Regions from separate parts of the Cedecea sp. genome, predicted to be linked through region 1. Evidence: predicted binding sites of a transcription regulator. Region 1 holds the regulator's gene; each other region holds the start of a gene.
The links. Region 1 encodes LexA, which represses DNA repair genes until DNA is damaged. Its sites were predicted from a motif close to TNCTGTATGTACATACAGNA; they were not measured.
Positions count from the first base shown of each region.

Region 1 (3,122 bases):
CTGACGCAGTTCCGGCAAGGACGTCAGCAGCGCGACGATGTGTTCTCCGGCAACGGCATAGAGAGCGGCAAATGCAACCGCGACCAACCCGGCCTGCCTGCACGCTGCGCCCCAAACCTCCAGCAGTTGCCCACGGTTACGTGCGCCGTAGGCCTGCCCGGAATGAGCTTCCACCGCATAAGCGAAGCCGTCCAGCGCATAGGCGGTGAAGGTCAGCAGCGTCATCAGCACGGCGTTCACCGCCACAATTTCGCTACCGAGACGCGCGCCGAAGATGGTGATGGAGGCAAAGCAAATTTGCAGCAGCAGCGAACGCAGCATGATGTCGCGGTTGAGCGCCAGCAGCTTGCGGAGATCCCCCTGCCAGGCCGTTTTAAGACGTGCCCAGCTAATACCGCGCAGCTTCAGAACGTTACGCACCATCACCAGGCCGATAATAAACGTGGCGTATTCAGATACTGCCGTCGCCAGCGCCGCCCCCTGCACGTTCATCTGCAGCCCCATCACCAGCCAGAGGTCGAGCACGATATTGATAAGGTTCCCCACCACCAGCAGGATCACCGGTGCCCGCGCATACTGAACGCCCAGCAGCCAGCCCAACAGCACGAGGTTAGCCAGCGATGCGGGAGCACTCAGCCAGCGGATCTCCAGGAAACGACGAGCCTGATACAGCACGTCTTCGCTGCCGCCAACGACATGCAGCGCGAGGGCGATCAGCGGATAACGCAGTAGCACGATGGCAAGCCCGGCGATCAGCGCCAGCATCAATGGCTGAATCAGCGCGCGCGCCAGCCGCTGTGGATCGTTTGCGCCAAACGCCTGCGCCGTTAACCCGGTGGTACTCATTCGCAGAAAAAGCAGCAGCATAAACAGGAAGCTGGTCGCCGTCGCGCCGATAGCCACCCCGCCAAGATAAGTCGGGCTATCGAGATGGCCGATGACGGCGGTGTCGACAAGACCCAGCAGCGGTACGGTTATGTTGGAAAAAATCATCGGCAGCGCCAGCCACCACAGCGCACCATCCGTTGACGAGAAGAATCGCATGGGAATGATCCAGGGGAAAATAGAGGAGTTTAAAGCGAGTGGTACGGCAGATTTACCGCACCACCAGAAGAAGGGTTACAGCCATTCGCCGTTGCGAATCACCCCAACGGCCAGACCTTCAATGCTAAAATTCTGCTCGCGGAGATCGACGACAATAGGTTGGAATTCGCTGTTTTCCGGCAGCAGATGCACGGTGTTGCCCTGCTTTTTCAGGCGTTTCACGGTCACTTCATCGTCGATACGCGCGACAACCACCTGGCCGTTACGCACGTCCTGCGTTTTGTGTACCGCAAGCAAATCGCCGTCCATGATGCCGATATCTTTCATCGACATGCCGCTTACGCGCAGCAGGAAGTCCGCATTCGGCTTAAACAGAGACGGGTCAACCTGGTAGTGGCCTTCGATATGCTGCTGCGCCAGCAGCGGTTCACCGGCTGCAACGCGGCCCACCAGCGGCAGGCCACTTTCTTCTTCAACCAGCAGGCGAATACCTCGCGACGCGCCGGAAACAATCTCGATAACCCCTTTACGGGCCAGCGCTTTGAGATGTTCCTCAGCGGCGTTTGGAGAACGGAACCCCAGACGTTGTGCAATCTCGGCGCGCGTCGGTGGCATGCCGGTTTGGTTGATATGATCCCGAATGAGATCAAACACCTCTTGCTGCCTGGTAGTTAGTGCTTTCATTCCGCCCCCTGGGTGTTTATACAGTTATGCTGTGAGTATATACAGCCCCGGGCGAATTTGAAACCACAAATTAAGCAAAAAACCAGCGACTTAAACTATTCTGGAAAGGCTATCGCAAATGTGACCAAAGCAGCGTGGCCCAGGTCACAACGGCAAGGATAATCGCTATCAGCACCGCAGCAGAACCCATGTCTTTGGCTCGTCCGGAAAGCTCGTGGTACTCGGTGCCCACACGGTCAACCAGCGCTTCAATGGCGCTATTGAGAATCTCGACAATCATCACCAACACGACCGAGCCAATCAGTAAAATACGGGTAATAGGGTCAACGTCCAGCCAACAGGCGATAACAATAGCGATAACCGCAGCCACGCCCTCCTGACGAAAGGCGGCTTCGTTGATCCAGGCCGCACGCAGCCCCTTCCACGAGTAGCCTGCAGCCTTAATAATGCGGGTGATGCCGGTGGTATTATTCGCCATTCAAGGAAACCTTTTTAAATATTGAGCGTCAATGCTCATTGAGTCTAAATCGCAGCGCCACAGAAATTCCCCAGAGTTTCTGATATCCTTGCGGCGCATTTGCATTATTAACCTGAGGCTTTACATCATTTATGTCAGGCTGGCCAAGAATTTACTACAAATTACTTAATTTACCATTAAGCGTTCTGGTAAAGAGCAAGTCTATCCCGGCGGATCCCCAAACCGAGCTCGGTCTGGATCCTTCACGCCCCATTATGTACGTCCTGCCCTACAATTCTAAGGCAGACTTACTGACGCTGCGTGCCCAATGTCTGGATCACGACCTGCCCGACCCACTGGAACCGTTGGAAATTGACGGCGTACTGCTGCCGCGCTACGTGTTTATTCACGGCGGGCCGCGCGTCTTTACCTACTACACGCCAAAAGAAGAGTCGATAAAACTGTTCCACGATTATCTGGATCTGCACCGCAGCAACCCAGACCTCGATGTGCAGATGGTGCCGGTTTCCGTGATGTTCGGCCGCTCGCCAGGCCGCGAGAAAGGGGAAATCAATCCGCCTTTACGCACCCTGAACGGTGTCCAGAAATTCTTTGCGGTTTCGTGGCTGGGCCGCGATAGCTTCGTGCGCTTTTCCCCACCGGTTTCGCTGCGCCGCATGGCAACCGAACACGGCACGGACAAGATTATCGCCCAAAAACTGGCTCGCGTGGCGCGTACTCACTTTGCCCGCCAGCGTCTGGCTGCGGTCGGGCCACGCCTGCCGGTACGCCAGGATCTTTTCAACAAGCTATTGGCGTCAAAAGCGATTGCCCGCGCGGTTGAAGATGAAGCTCGCAGCAAGAAAATCTCCCATGAGAAGGCGCAGCAAAACGCCATCGCGCTGATGGAAGAGATTGCCGCTAACTTTTCCTATGA
Region 1 covers NZ_DASYBS010000093.1:47,016-50,137, reverse strand. Annotated here, with positions in the region: gene dinF (MATE family efflux transporter DinF) at 1-1,044, opposite strand, end outside; gene lexA (transcriptional repressor LexA) at 1,120-1,728, opposite strand; gene VGM55_RS14610 (diacylglycerol kinase) at 1,838-2,206, opposite strand; gene plsB (glycerol-3-phosphate 1-O-acyltransferase PlsB) at 2,338-3,122, shown strand, end outside.

Region 2 (3,122 bases), on a different contig from region 1:
ATCGAGGGCTATTTTTTTAGCCTTCGACTTTCACCTGCGCAGCAGACACGACGGCTCTTGCGACAGCGTCATCAACGTTGCTTCCCGTTGCCAGCGCCACACCCATGCGACGTTTACCCGCAATTTCCGGCTTGCCAAACAGGCGAACCTGTAAGCCGCCGCCTAGCGCACCGGCGACATTGTTGAACGTGACATTATCGCTTTGCAATTCAGGCAGGATCACCGCCGATGCGGCCGGGCCGTACTGGCGAATCTCACCGATTGGCAGGCCGAGGAAGGCGCGAACATGCAGGGCAAACTCAGAAAGATCCTGCGAAATCAACGTCACCATGCCGGTATCGTGTGGGCGAGGAGAGACTTCGCTGAAAATAACGTCATCGCCACAGACAAACAGCTCAACGCCAAACAGGCCATGCCCCCCCAGGGCGGTAACCACCTTCTCAGCAATCTCTTTTGATCTTGCCAGGGCGATGTCGCTCATCTGCTGAGGCTGCCAGGACTCACGGTAGTCACCCTCTTCCTGACGATGGCCGATTGGCGCACAGAAATGCACCCCATCTATGGCATTGATGGTCAGTAGGGTAATTTCAAAATCAAAATTGACCACGCCTTCAACAATAACCCGGCCTTTACCGGCACGCCCGCCAAGCTGCGCGTATTCCCACGCGTTTGGCAACTGGTCGGCGGTGCGAATAAAGCTCTGGCCTTTGCCGGATGAGCTCATCACCGGTTTGACGATACAAGGCAAGCCAATCTCCTGTACGGCCTGCTGGAAAGCCTCTTCACTATCCGCAAAGCGGTAGGCGGAGGTTGGCAGTTGAAGCTCTTCTGCCGCGAGTCGGCGGATCCCTTCGCGGTTCATCGTCAGCTTTGTTGCGCGCGCACACGGCACCACGCGTTGTCCCTGCGCTTCCAGCTCCAGCAGAGCGTCGGTAGCAATAGCTTCAATTTCAGGAACGATAAAATCAGGCATTTCGGCCGCAACCAGCGCTTTTAACGCCGCAGCGTCCAGCATGTTGATAACATGGCTGCGGTGTGCGACGTGCATCGCGGGCGCATTCGCGTAGCGGTCGACGGCGATAACTTCTACTCCGAGGCGCTGACACTCAATAGCCACTTCTTTACCCAATTCACCGGAACCCAGCAGCATGACTCGCGTAGCTGCCGGGCGCAGAGCTGTTCCCAACGTTGACATGTGATTTAGCCTTAACAGAGAAAAAAAGACCGCGGCAGTATAAACGAAAACGTTTGCGTTGGCAGCGGCTTTACGGCTTGTGTGATAAAATGAATGGCGATATACTGGATAAATAAACAGGTAAACGGAGCTGCAAAATGGCGGTCGAGATTAAATATGTTGTAGTGAGAGAGGGACAAGAAAAAATGGCCTTTGCCAGTAAAAAGGACGCTGACGCTTACGACAAAATGCTGGATCTGGCTGAAGTGCTTGGCGAATGGCTGCAGCAAAGCCCGCTAGCGCTTGATGAAGGGCAGAGCGATACCCTGGCGATGTGGATGGCTGAAAACAAGGATCTGCTGGCGGGCGTCCTGAAAAATGGCAAATTGCCGGCGCCGGAGTTGACCGAATCTGAGCCACAAACAGAGGCCCCTGTGGCTGAGCAAACGGCTGTGGCGGAAGACAACGTAAGCGAACATCCCGGGCGTAAACGTACTAAAGCGGCATAACCGCGCTGCCTGCGCCGGGCTACCGGCGCGATTCTTTTCCCATCTTTAGCGCCGTCCGACATTTCTTGACGTCCCGTGGCCTACTCTCGACGCGTTAAGCCAATAAAAGGTGGTCGTCATGAATAACTGGTTACAGCAGCTTCAGTCGTTACTGGGGCAATCTACCTCCTCCCCACAATCTTCGCAGCCGGCGGCCGGTACTGGCCCGGAAGGGCTTAGCAAACTTCTGGTGCCGGGAGCGCTGGGCGGATTAGCCGGGTTACTGCTGGCAAGCAAATCCTCGCGCAAACTGTTAACAAAATACGGCACCAGCGCCTTATTGGTTGGCGGCGGGGCCGTCGCCGGTAGTGTGCTTTGGAACAAATACAAAGACCGGGTTCGCCAGAGCCAGCCAGCCGCTTCGGGCTACGGTCAGCAACACTCGTCGGTAGATGTTCGTACCGAGCGATTGATTACCGCGCTGGTATTTGCCGCCAAAAGCGACGGTCATATTGATGCCAAAGAACGTCAGTTTATCGAACAGCAGTTGCGTGAAGTGGGCATCGAGGGCGAAGGTAAAGCGCTAATTGAGCGGGCGATCGATAGGCCCCTGGATCCTCAACTGCTTGCGCAGGATGTAAAAAATGAGGAAGAAGCGCTGGAGCTTTATTACCTAAGCTGTACCGCTATCGATATCGATCACTTCATGGAACGCAGCTACCTGAGCGCTCTTGGCGATGCGCTGAACATTCCACAGGATGTGAGAGTCGGCATCGAGCAGGATATTCAACAGCAAAAACAATCGCTCCCGGTTTAATCATCCTGTACCGCTACTATGCCGGGGATCTCCCGGCATTTTCTTTTTATCCTTCACGTTCCGCTTGCAAGCTTGGCTGAATTTGCCACCCTTACAGGGTGTTAAACGGAAAATGAAGAAAGTGATGCCGCCAAAAGCCAAAAAGATCCCCCACGCTATGACGCTTCATGGCGATACCCGCACGGACAACTACTACTGGCTGCGAGATGACGAACGCGCCGATCCTGACGTACTGGAATACCTTCACCAGGAAAATGACTACGGTAAAAGGATCATGGAGAGCCAACGTGCTTTGCAGGACCAACTGCTAAAAGAGATGATCGCCCGTATTCCGCCTCATGATGTTTCCGCGCCCTATGTTAAGAATGGCTTTCGCTACCGTCAGGTCTATGAGAAAGGCGATGAATACGCCGTTTACCAGCGGCAATCGGTCATTCAGGAGGAGTGGGACGCCTGGGAGGTTTTGCTGGATGCTAACAAACGTGCCGCCCACAGCGAGTTCTATACCATGGGCGGGTTATCTGTCTCGCCGGATAACGCCGTTATGGCGCTGGCGGAGGATTATCTCTCTCGCCGTCAGTTCGGTATTCGCCTGCGTAATTTAACCACCGGGAACTGGTATCCGGAGTTGCTGGATAATGTC
Region 2 covers NZ_DASYBS010000042.1:128,482-131,603, forward strand. Annotated here, with positions in the region: gene purT (formate-dependent phosphoribosylglycinamide formyltransferase) at 17-1,195, opposite strand; gene VGM55_RS07225 (YebG family protein) at 1,333-1,683, shown strand; gene VGM55_RS07230 (tellurite resistance TerB family protein) at 1,802-2,479, shown strand; gene ptrB (oligopeptidase B) at 2,604-3,122, shown strand, end outside.
Region 2: VGM55_RS07225 (YebG family protein) is a predicted target of LexA. The motif match lies at 1,298-1,317, and genes of this name have one in related genera.

Region 3 (3,122 bases), on a different contig from region 1:
CACGGTTACTGGATACTGCTTACCAGTTTGTTTGTCTGCCAGCCAAATTACAGCGCTACGCGACGGCGACTTGCGCTACGTATCATCGGTACGCTGGTTGGGGTCGCGGTCGGTCTGCCTTTGCTTTGGCTTGTGCCCTCTCTGGAAGGCCAGTTAATACTGCTGGTCATTACCGGCGTTCTATTCTTCGCTTTCCGTAATGTTCAGTACGCCCATGCAACCATGTTCATCACGCTGCTGGTACTGCTGTGCTTTAATCTGCTTGGCGAAGGCTTTGAAGTCGCGCTTCCGCGCGTTTTTGATACGCTGCTGGGCTGCGCAATAGCCTGGGCTGCGGTAAGTTTTATCTGGCCAGACTGGCGGTTTCGGCGGCTGTCTCTGGTTGTTGAGCGTGCTTTCAATGCCAACTGCCGCTATCTGGATGCGATTCTTGAGCAGTATCATCAGGGGCGAGATAACCGTCTTGAATATCGTATTGCGCGGCGAGATGCCCATAACAAAGACGCCGAACTGGCTTCCGTTGTGTCTAACATGTCATCTGAGCCTCGCGTATCAGCAGAGATGCGCGAAGCTGCATTCCGCCTGCTTTGTCTCAACCATTCCTTTAATAGCTACATCTCTGCCTTAGGCGCACACCGGGAAAAACTTAGCCATGGTGATACGCTAATGCTGCTTGATGATGCCGTTTGCTATGTCGATGATGCCCTTCACCATCTCCCGGTGGATGAAGAACGCGTTCAGACCGCTCTCAGCGGGCTTTCTGCTCGTATCTCGCAGCTTGAGGCACGAGCGGAAACAAAAGAGCCGCTGGTACTACAGCAAATCGGGCTACTGATTGCCCTTCTGCCAGAAATATCACGCCTTCAGCAGCAAATATCTCAGTGGTCAGAATAGTGATGGTGGCGTCGCTCATAGCGGCGCCACCATTCCGTTAATTCTTCCCTGACCTGCGCCGGCAGAACCGCTTCATGTACTCCCTGAATTGCGCCCGCAAGCGCGAGCAGTACTTTAATTCCCACCGCTTTCCTGGTATGCCGCAACTTCAGCCATGAGCGCTTTGCGCCGAATAGCTGTAGCGTTTGCGGATCGCTAATACCCACTTCACGGAGCATAACTTCAATATTTAATGAAAGATTGGGGAGATCCTTAAGCCGGCGCGAACAGAACTTACGCTGTGTTTTCTCACGCTGCGCGCTTCTTAGCGCCTGAAGAGAGAGCTGGATAAGTTTGTCCTGATTCTCCCAGAGCTCCTCATCCACGCGGTAGTAATTGAGTGCAATGGGCAGCCCGCGTTTGCTGTACATAAGAGACGGTGCCGATTTTTTGCTGAAATAATCAGCACATTGTTCACAGGCACGCAGATAAAGTTCACCTTCGGCAACCATAGCGAAGACCACTCCCTCAACTGCCAGGCTGTAGCCACCAAACAACGGCCGATAACCAATTTTACCCAGGGACGAAAGATATTCCTGCGATTTATGAATCCTGACATACGTAACGTCTTTCATAATATATCCTTATAAATCAACCATTAAATAGTCAACATGGTTACTCACTCCCCTAATATCAGAAAATAAGTAACGTTACGGTCAATGGCAACGACAATTTCACCTCTGGCAGGTTTGCATAAAGAAAATGCGAAACACTTTCCGAAATTATGGTTGATCTTTGTTCGTACAGGTATTACTGTATATTCATACAGTAACCCATTAGGCGGGACTCACTATGCACTCACATAACTTTCACACTCATCTTCGTCATGTTGCAGTCGCTGCGCACTCCCCTGCTCAGTCACTATCTGATAACAGCGCACAGGGGTTAATTAGTGAAATGGTATACAGTGAAGACAACCCGTCGGTTACGCAGTTTATTCTGCTACCTTTATTGCAGCAGTTGGGACAACAGTCTCGCTGGCAGCTGTGGCTCACACCACAGCAAAAGCTCAGCCGTGAATGGTTGCTGGCAGCGGGGTTACCGCTAGCAAAAGTGATGCAGACGAGTCAGTTAGATCCCCTTTGCACCGTTGACGCGATGGTGAAGGCTCTCCAGACGGGAAATTACAGCGTGGTGATCGGTTGGTTACCAGAAGAATTAACAGATGAAGAACATATGCGGCTGACTATTGCAGCAGAAACCGGGAACGCAATGGGCTTCATAATGCGTCCAACCAGCAACATGACATCCGGTTCAAGACCACGAAATGGCCTAAAAATTCATTCTAGTTTGTATCATTAAGTAAATTTAGGAGAAATCCTGGAATTTTTTCATCGCGCCACATAATCCGCTGCCCTGACTCAAAAATCCCCGCCATGTGGCGGTTTGACGGGGTTCAATGGATGTACCTCACGTTCAAAAAGCGGTCCATTCTGTAAAAAAATATGTATGCAAGTCGTTTTTTTTCATATGCCTGACGGACTTCACACTTGTAACTTTTCAACTACGTTGTAGACTTTACCTCGCCAGGGTTGCTCTTCATAACACCGATATATCGGTAGAGTAACAATTGAGCATAAACCCGGGCGAAGGATTTAACCCTGGGCTTTAAATTGGTTTAGAGCTCATGGCCTTTTGGATGATAATGAGGCGCAAAAAATGAAAAAGACAGCTATCGCGATTGCAGTGGCACTGGCTGGCTTCGCTACCGTAGCGCAGGCCGCACCGAAAGATAACACCTGGTACACTGGTGCTAAACTGGGCTGGTCCCAGTACCACGACACCGGTTTCTACGGTAACGGCTATGACCGTGGTATCGGCAGTGGCCCGACCCACGAAAGCCAACTGGGTGCTGGCGCATTCGGTGGTTACCAGGTTAACCCGTACGTTGGTTTCGAAATGGGTTATGACTGGCTGGGCCGTATGCCTTACAAAGGCACCCCAGAAAACGGTGCTTTCAAAGCTCAGGGCGTGCAGCTGACCGCTAAACTGGGTTACCCAATCACTGACGATCTGGACATCTACACCCGTCTGGGTGGTATGGTTTGGCGTGCAGACTCTACCGCGCAGAACGCTGCTGGTGACCGTCTGAAAGACCACGACACCGGTGTTTCTCCAGTATTCGCTGGTGGTGTTGAGTGGGCAGTTACCCGTGACATCGCTACCCGTCTGGAATACCAGTGGGTTAA
Region 3 covers NZ_DASYBS010000009.1:122,009-125,130, reverse strand. Annotated here, with positions in the region: gene yccS (YccS family putative transporter) at 1-894, shown strand, start outside; gene VGM55_RS01405 (TfoX/Sxy family DNA transformation protein) at 879-1,508, opposite strand; gene sulA (SOS-induced cell division inhibitor SulA) at 1,726-2,235, shown strand; gene ompA (porin OmpA) at 2,593-3,122, shown strand, end outside.
Region 3: sulA (SOS-induced cell division inhibitor SulA) is a predicted target of LexA. The motif match lies at 1,685-1,704, and genes of this name have one in related genera.

Region 4 (3,122 bases), on a different contig from region 1:
GGGCTGATACCATGCTGCCAGCTGTTCACGTTCGCGGGCACGCTTCTGTTCCACTTCTTCAAAGTGGTACATCGGTGGACGCACGTATTTTACTTCTTCTGGCGGTTCTGGCTGAGCGTCAATGACGGGTTCAACTTCCGGCACAACCGGTTCGGACCAATGATGGCTACTTTCATGCGGAATCTGCTGCTGAACGCTTGCCGGATGTGGCGACGTGTAATGCTCAGGAGAAGGGGCAATCACCGGTTCCGGCGTGACGGTAGTCGGTGCGGGTTCCCAGGCTATCGCGGGCGCAGCAGGCTCAGCTTCGGCAAGCGGAGCTGGCGTCGAGACCGAAGGCATAGGAGCAACCGGCGGCACTGGCGCCGCCCAGGGTTGATTAGCCGTCGTCGCTGCAACAGCGGCGGCAACCGGTTCAACGGCGGAGTGCCCGCTGAACAGCGGATCGTACTCCTGCTCTTCCGGTAATGTCGCCTTATGACCCGAGAACAGCACGTCGTTCGGATCGGTCTCTACACCGCGCGCGCTGAACAATACGTCGTCTTCAGCATCATCCATTCGCTTACCGGAGAACAATGCTGCATCTGTTTTGCGGCCGTTAGGATTAGCAAACTTCTGCGACAGGCGCTGCTTACGTGCAAGCGCACCGCGTAAAATACGCGCCCGACGGGATTCACGCTTCTCGGTAGAAACGTGCTGCTGTTCGTCTTCATGATGCTCTTCTTCGTACTCGTCCTCATCCTGCCAGGTGTTATCCCGGCGCGTCCGGTTGCTGGCAAAAGTCAGGACCGTGAGCACCGCGCTACCGAGCTTCTCAGCGATACTGACCCATGACCAACCGGTAAACAGCGTGAGGCCAGCGGCCCAAACGCAGAGCAGCGCAATCGTGCCCCCGCTGCTGTTGAGCAACGGCATCATGGCGGTACTCAGCAAGCTGCCCAGCACGCCGCCTGAGGCGAAGTACCAAATATCATCCGCATTGATGGCCGCCAGCCCGCATGAGGTCAGCACCATAGCAAGAACGCCAATAAGGCGTAGCGAAACGGCAAAATAATCGATGAACTCTTCACTGTCGCGCTGGCGCCAGGTAAACCAACAGCCGCCGATAATGATCACCGGAATGGTGTAGGCCATGACGCCAAAAATGAAGAACAGCGTATCCGCAAACCACGCTCCCGGCGTCCCCCCCAAATTATGGATAGGTTCATGCCACGCAGTTTGAGACCAGCTAGGGTCTGATGGGTTAAAACTTAACAAGGCAACCATCAAATAGATGGCAAATAAGGCAACAAGAATCAGCAACGCCTCGAGTAAACGGCGCCCGCTGCTTAGTTTCCGCAATGTTACTTCTTTATCTTCGGTATATTCCTGGCTCAAGAAAGGCTCTCCAGGTCCTTAAACTCTATGGAGACAACAGCACCGGCGGCTTGCCGGAGCTGTTGCTGTATGGATTCCCAGGAGTGTAACCAAAATACGCCAATTTTGCACCTGGCCCGTATTAACGGGTCTTAATGACCAAACGGTTACTCTGTTTGACCTCTTCCATGACCACATAAGTACGGGTGTCGTTAACGCCCGGCAGACGCAGCAGGGTCTCGCCTAAGAGTTTACGGTACGCCGACATATCCGGTACGCGTGTTTTCAACAGGTAGTCGAAATCACCGGATACGAGATGACACTCTTGAATTTCTTCAAGTTTTTGTACTGCGGCGTTAAATTGCTCAAACACATCCGGGGCGCCACGATTCAGAGTAATCTCAACAAACACCAGCAGCGAGGCATCCAGATAATGCGGGTTTAACAGCGCCGTATAGCCCTGAATAAAACCCTGACGTTCAAGACGACGTACGCGCTCAAGGCACGGCGTCGGTGAAAGCCCAACACGCTTGGAAAGCTCAACGTTAGAAATGCGCCCATCTTTTTGCAATTCGTTGAGAATATTACGATCGATACGGTCGAGATCTTTGCCCGGGCGCTTCTTGCTATCTACCATTATTATTGTCTCTCTCTATTCCTTCCTTCACCTGCCATAACCCTGGTAACGTCAATGTTCAGAGTGTACGTGAGAAGACCGATGCCTTTCGGCTGCTATCGACATCACGCATAGCGTCTGTCCACGTCATGCGTAAATTTCAATAACTCGGTAAATTTGCATCAGGTTTGCGCGAGAGCACGCGGCTTCCACATCACCAAATGTTTTTCTTCCTCGAATGTTTTCGCAAATGCTTAGGGGATTGTCAAAGCAAAACATCTATTTTTAGTGGAACGTGCCAGATATTCCTATTGGCTGATGATTATTCATCATTTTCGCCCCGTGATTACCACTCTATTACAATGATTATTTATGCATATAGCTGGTGATATTCATGGGGCTTATAGGCAGCAACGATGGCACACATCGTTAACAACATTGCAGCGCCCTTTTTTTAATGCAACGAATTCCCTACAATCAGCCTCATTGTCTGTAAACGTTCAATGAGGATCTCATGGGCACAGCTAAACACAGTAAGCTGCTTATTCTTGGCTCCGGCCCTGCGGGCTACACCGCAGCGGTCTATGCTGCACGCGCCAACTTAAAACCGGTCTTAATTACCGGTATGGAAAAAGGCGGTCAGCTGACCACCACTACCGAAGTCGAAAACTGGCCTGGCGATCCTAACGACCTGACCGGTCCATTACTGATGGAACGCATGCACGAGCATGCGGCCAAGTTCGAAACCGAAATTCTCTTCGACCACATCACCAGCGTCGATTTGCAGAACCGTCCGTTCCGCCTGGTGGGTGACAGCGGCGAGTACACCTGTGATGCGCTGATTATCGCGACCGGTGCCTCTGCGCGTTACCTGGGACTGCCTTCTGAAGAGGCGTTTAAAGGCCGCGGCGTTTCTGCCTGCGCCACCTGCGATGGTTTCTTCTATCGCAACCAGAAGGTTGCGGTCATCGGCGGCGGTAACACCGCGGTTGAAGAAGCACTGTACCTGGCGAACATCGCTTCGGAAGTGCATCTGATCCACCGCCGCGACAGCTTCCGTGCAGAAAAAATCCTGATTAACCGCCTGATGGATAAAGTGCAGAATGGCAACATCGTGCTGCACACCCATCGTACGCTTGAAGAAGTGACC
Region 4 covers NZ_DASYBS010000009.1:37,320-40,441, reverse strand. Annotated here, with positions in the region: gene VGM55_RS01090 (DNA translocase FtsK 4TM domain-containing protein) at 1-1,377, opposite strand, end outside; gene lrp (leucine-responsive transcriptional regulator Lrp) at 1,499-1,993, opposite strand; gene trxB (thioredoxin-disulfide reductase) at 2,487-3,122, shown strand, end outside.
Region 4: VGM55_RS01090 (DNA translocase FtsK 4TM domain-containing protein) is a predicted target of LexA. The motif match lies at 1,441-1,460, and genes of this name have one in related genera.